Candidatus Puniceispirillum marinum IMCC1322: one gene and its partner. Each later gene encodes a partner of the first gene's protein in a complex. Links are inferred from orthologs where the notes say so. Each region holds a gene or a part of one and is shown in the gene's direction. Other genes may lie near its edges.

Region 1 (2,966 bases):
GATGGCACTTTACAACCACCGCCACCGCCGCCGCTACAGGCAGCAAGTATCAAAGCGATGAGTGGCCATGGATTATTGGAGACACTCTGTTGTGGACGAAACCCTTTGTTGTGCAACTGCATACAATGACTTTCAGCTGGATTATAATAATCTAATATACTGTTTTTATTATGTATAGTTACTGAGTAATATATTACTGTCAATAGATTACCCCCTTTTGAAAAACTTAAGGACAATCTAGAAACCACTATTTTGACAATATTATTTCGCGGGTTTATGACATTCGTGAGGCGCAGGGGATTTATCGCCCCCCCTAAATTTCATCTGCCCCCTTTCGCTTGATCGTGACTGCGCCTATCTTGAAAGGATGGATGAGATCGCCAAAAACAATGCCGCACCAGATAGCACCGCCGCCGCAAAAGCCGCGCCGGATAAGCTGCCGGAAAAACTGGCAGATAATCTGATCATCACGCGGGCGCGCGCGCCTGCCGATTTTGATCTGCAATCAGATTTCAAGCCCGCCGGTGACCAGCCCACCGCGATTGCCGAATTGATTGAGGGGGTCAAACAGGGTGAGCGCGATCAGGTGTTGCTGGGCGTGACCGGATCGGGCAAGACCTTTACCGCCGCGCATGTGATCCGCGAAATGAAGCGGCCAACCTTGATCCTCGCGCCGAATAAAACGCTAGCCGCCCAGCTTTATGGCGAGATGAAGTCGCTATTCCCCGATAATGCGGTCGAATATTTCGTGTCCTATTACGATTATTACCAGCCCGAAGCCTATGTGCCGCGAAGCGATACCTATATCGAAAAGGAATCATCGATCAATGAACAGATTGACCGTATGCGGCATTCGGCAACGCGATCATTGCTGGAACGCGATGATGTGATTATCGTGGCGTCGGTATCGTGCATCTATGGTATCGGGTCGGTCGAGACCTATTCGACGATGACGCAGAAGATCACCAGCGGCGAAGATTTCCCGCGGCAGGATATGCTGCGCAAATTTACCGAACTGCAATATAAGCGCAATGATACGAATTTCGTGCGCGGCACCTTTCGCGTGCGCGGAGATTCGGTAGAGCTGTTTCCGGCCCACCTTGAAGATCGGGCATGGCGGATTTCACTGTTTGGTGACGAGGTTGAATCGATCCATGAATTTGACCCGCTGACCGGCGAAAAATTTGCCAGCCTGCCGACAATCACGGTGTTTGCCAATTCGCATTATGTGACGCCGCGCCCGACATTGCAGCAAGCGTGTAAATCGATCAAGATCGAGCTGAAACAACGGCTGGCCGAATTGACCGAAGCCAATAAATTGCTGGAAGCGCAACGGATCGAACAGCGCACGCAATTCGATGTCGAGATGATCGAGGCCACCGGCGTCTGTGCGGGGATCGAGAATTATTCGCGTTACCTGTCCGGGCGGGGGCCAGGCGAACCGCCGCCGACTTTATTTGAATATCTGCCCGAAAATGCCTTGCTGATTGTCGATGAAAGCCATGTCACCGTACCGCAGCTGGGGGCGATGTATAAGGGCGACTTTGCGCGCAAATCAACGCTGGCCGAACATGGTTTTCGACTGCCATCCTGTATGGATAACCGGCCTTTGAAATTCGAGGAATGGGAAGGATTCCGGCCGCAAACAATCTATGTATCGGCAACGCCCGGAAAATATGAAATGGAACGCACCGGCGGGGTGTTTTCCGAACAGATTGTGCGCCCCACCGGATTGATCGATCCGGAATGTATTGTGCGGCCAACCGGCAATCAGGTTGATGATATTATCGCCGAATGCCGCGATGCCGCCGCCAAAGGCCAGCGCGTGCTGATCACCACCCTGACCAAGAAAATGGCCGAAGCCTTAAGCGAATATATGTTCGAAGCCGGATTGAAAGTGCGCTATCTGCATTCGGATATCGACACGCTGGAACGGATCGAGATTATGCGTGATTTGCGGCTGGGGGTGTTTGATATTCTGATCGGGATCAATCTGCTGCGTGAGGGGCTGGATATTCCCGAATGCGCGCTGGTCGGGATTCTGGATGCCGATAAAGAGGGCTTTCTGCGGTCAAAAACATCGCTGGTGCAGACGATTGGCCGCGCCGCGCGAAATGTCGAAGGGCGCGTCATCCTGTATGGCGACCGGATCACCGACTCGATGCAATATGCGCTTGATGAAACCAACCGCCGCCGTGCCAAACAAGAAGCCTGGAACAAGGCGCATGGCATCACGCCTGAGTCAGTGAAAAAGGATATTGCCGATGTGCTAGGTTCGGTCTATGACCGCGCCGACCATCTAACGCCGCAAGCTGGTGGCAAAGACGGCGCGCTGGTCGGTAATAACTTTAAAACCGTGATCGCCGATCTGGAAGCCAGCATGAAAGACGCCGCCGCCAATCTGGAATTTGAAGAAGCCGCCCGTCTGCGTGACGAAATCCGCCGGATGGAAGCGGCCGAACTGGGGCTGACAGCGCCAGGGGTGCCAAGCTCAATCGCTCAGAATTATGGATTCCCCGCGGGCACACCGGGCGCACCACCTAAAAAACGCGGGCGCCGACGGTGAGATTATAGACAGCAAAGTTACTCTGGATGATGGCCTTGTAACTTTATCAAATTCAGCTTTTGCTTTGTTTTCTAGATATTTTTCCGGTTTTGCTATTTTACGATTCAACAGCGATAGGCGTATGAATTTTTGACCGAATCAGGTGGTGTTTTGCACAAGAAAAAAAATTTGTCACAATTCAAGATAAATATAAGAAAATAAATATGAATTTTATTTCATTTTCCCTATTGCCATATTCTATCTAGTTGATTTTATTTATTTATATAAATATGCCTAAAATTTAGGCAAAGTGGTTATTTTCCCAGGAAATAAGGAAGATAACCCATAGAATACCTGTTTGTCCCCAGTTTTATCCACAGGGTTAGGGGATAGAATTTTACCGGTAAATTTAGAATCATCT
Region 2 (3,001 bases), 120 kb from region 1 along the record:
TAGGTGTCAAAGCCCATGTTAAAGTCAAAAACAGCCCGGTTGCTATCTTCATAACGATCGCGCATATCACTGCGCTGGGTCTCCGGAACGCTGGAACAGGCTGCGAATGTTCCGATGCTGGTCAGGATCAAAATATGCGAACGCAGGATTTGGATGCATCTGCCTGTAGTCATGTCTAATTCCATACCCACGTAAAATACTCATTACAATAATGAAGTTACGATACCGCAAACAATATTTGTGTCAAAGTGCGTTTGTCGCTTTTGCCTAGATTTCGAACTGCCATTAACGCCGAATTTATGTTCTGGCATCTTATATGTCGAATTAATGGTAAAATTGACTTTGTAACATTGACCGAATAGCGCCCATTTGCGAGTTTGGGCTTATGATGAATGATCTTAATCAAAATCCGGTAAGTCCTTGGTTAGCCGGTCTCAATACATCCCAGTCTGACGCTGTTACATCCCTTCAAGGTCCGCTTCTGGTTCTGTCTGGTGCCGGAACTGGCAAAACCAGAGTGCTGACATCGCGGCTTGCCGAGCTTGTCGCCAGTGGTACAGCCAAACCGTGGAATATTCTGGCGGTGACCTTCACTAATAAGGCCGCACGTGAGATGAAAAGCCGAATCGGTGATATGGTTGGACCGATGGTCGAACAAGTGTGGCTAGGCACATTTCACTCTTTGGCGGCCAAGATGCTACGCCGGCATGCTGATCTGGTTGGTCTGAAATCAGATTTCACCATTCTTGATAGTGACGATCAGGTGCGTTTGGTCAAACAGCTTATGGCGGCAGAGAACATTGACCCAAAGCGGTGGCCTGCACGTATGGTAGCGGGGGTTATATCGCGCTGGAAAGACCGTGGATTGGTGCCAGAAAAGATTTCTCTTGCCGAGGCGGGTGATGTTGCCAATGGCCGCATGCAACAACTCTATAAGGATTATCAGGCACGCCTGCTGACACTTAACGCGGTGGATTTTGGTGATCTTTTGTTGCATATGCTCACAATTTTCCAGCATCATCCCGATGTGCTGGCTGATTATCATGGGCGCATCACGCATATTATGGTGGATGAGTACCAAGATACTAACGTCGCGCAATATCTTTGGCTTCGCTTATTGACAGGGCAACGAAATAACCTGTGTTGTGTGGGTGATGATGATCAGTCGATCTATGGCTGGCGGGGCGCTGAGGTTGGTAATATTTTGCGCTTTGAAAGCGACTTTCCGGGGGCAAAGACTGTCCGGCTTGAAGAAAATTACCGGTCAACGGGTCATATTCTGGCGGCGGCTTCAACGGTCATTGCGCGTAATGAAACGCGGCTTGGCAAGACGTTGTTCACATCGGCCGATGATGGTGAAAAGGTGCGCGTCAATGGCTATTGGGATGGCGCCGATGAGGCAAGATCGATTTCCAGTCATGTCGAATCGATGCAACAGAATGGTGCGCATCTGTCGCAGATAGCCGTATTGGTGCGCGCTGGTTTCCAGACCCGCGAATTTGAAGAACGCTTTATTGCCATTGGCTTGCCATACCGGGTTGTGGGGGCGCGCTTTTATGAACGTGCGGAAATTCGGGATGCGATTGCCTATTTGCGGCTAATTGCGCAACCGGCAGATGATCTGGCGTTTGAACGCATCATAAATGTACCCAAGCGTGGTTTGGGGACGGCAAGTATTCAGGCTATCCATATTCAAGCGCGCGCCTCGCAAAAACCGCTTCTGGCGGCGGCCATTGATCTGGTCGAGACCGAAGAATTGCGACCTGCTGCGCGCACAGCACTTGGCAGATTTGTGCAGGATATTGGACGCTGGCGTAACCAGATTGGAAGCCTGCATCAAGGCGATCTGGCGCGTATGGTGCTTGACGAGTCTGGCTATACAACAATGTGGCAGATGGATAAATCGCCTGATGCCGAGGGGCGTCTTGAAAACCTGACCGAACTTGTCAGTGCAATGCAGGATTTTGATTCACTACAGGGATTTCTCGAGCATATTTCGTTGGTGATGGATGGTGATACGGTTTCCGAACAAGGCGAAGTCACCTTGATGACATTACATGCCGCAAAGGGTCTGGAATTCGACACGGTCTTTTTGCCAGGTTGGGAGGAAGGTATTTTTCCCAGCCAGCGCACAATGGACGAAAATGGGGCTATCGGCCTTGAAGAAGAACGTCGTCTTGCCTATGTCGGCATCACCCGGGCGCGCAAGAATGTTCATATTTCCTTTGCCAGTAGTCGCCGCGTTCATGGCCAGTGGCAGTCGGCAATTCCCTCACGATTTGTTCAGGAATTACCTGCCGAGAATATCATTGAAGATATGGCACAGGGTATGGGTATTGGTCGTGTCTCGCCAGCCTATATCAGCGGGGCATCAGATATCGTTGGTCAACAAGGTTATGGCCCCGGATGGCGGCGCATGGCTAACCGCCAGCAACAAGGGACGGAAAACCGCTTTGTTGCTGAAACCAATGGCGCGGCTTTCATTCGAGGTGATCGGGTGTTTCATCAGAAATTTGGTATGGGCAATGTCGTCAATGTTGAAGGCGACAAGCTGGAAATTTCGTTTGATAAAGCAGGTCACAAAAAGGTTGTGTCCGGATTTGTGAGCAAACCATGACTATTATATATGCTGTCCGTCTTGACCTGCCTGACGTTACCGATGCAAAGGTCGTCGCCAGTTTTGAAACCGTGTTTAGCGAGCTTCTTGAAAGTGAGGCCACGTCGCATGTACGGACATCGCAAGAGCGCTGGCATATTGAGGCTTTGTTCCTGTTTCTGCCAGATGCAGGTGTGATCGCGCAGATGTTAGCACCGGTTTTTGACCAGCATGGGCTGGCACCATGTGCTGTGCAGATTGAACAATTACCCCAGCGCAACTGGCTTGCCGAAAACCGGGCATCTTTTCCGGCACTTCATATTGGCCGGTTCTGGATATATGGCAGTCATATAGACGATGCCCCACCGCCAGCAAGTCTGCCGCTTCTGGTTGATGCGGCGCAGG

Evidence for each region.
Region 2: the proteins of uvrB (region 1) and SAR116_RS11885 are in contact, whole or in part, in a crystal structure (PDB 7EGT), measured with the Thermus thermophilus proteins. The link is inferred for Candidatus Puniceispirillum marinum IMCC1322 from one-to-one orthologs. Residues at the interface, in WP_096411307.1 of Thermus thermophilus: Glu23, Leu25, Arg26, Asp27, Gly28, Glu29, Arg30, Phe31, Arg55, Glu326, Asp327, Phe328, Glu379, Ser382, Gln383, His398, Gly400, Arg401; in WP_096412145.1 of Thermus thermophilus: His654, Arg656, Phe657, Gln666, Asp668, Glu669, Lys680, Arg681, Leu682, Ser683, Lys685, Tyr686, Ala687.

What each region holds. Positions count from the first base shown.
Region 1 is NC_014010.1:2,416,693-2,419,658, reverse strand. It holds uvrB (excinuclease ABC subunit UvrB), read left to right. Parts: upstream 1-367; coding sequence 368-2,566; downstream 2,567-2,966. Other genes in the region: SAR116_RS13605 (hypothetical protein), read right to left, coding at 1-203. UniProt on the Escherichia coli protein: The UvrABC repair system catalyzes the recognition and processing of DNA lesions. A damage recognition complex composed of 2 UvrA and 2 UvrB subunits scans DNA for abnormalities.
Region 2 is NC_014010.1:2,535,932-2,538,932, forward strand. It holds SAR116_RS11885 (ATP-dependent helicase), read left to right. Parts: upstream 1-385; coding sequence 386-2,617; downstream 2,618-3,001. Other genes in the region: SAR116_RS11880 (MlaA family lipoprotein), read right to left, coding at 1-173; SAR116_RS11890 (50S ribosomal protein L11 methyltransferase), read left to right, coding at 2,614-3,001. UniProt on the Escherichia coli protein: A helicase with DNA-dependent ATPase activity. Unwinds DNA duplexes with 3'-5' polarity. Translocates on single-stranded DNA with 3'-5' polarity. Initiates unwinding more efficiently from a nicked substrate than double-stranded DNA.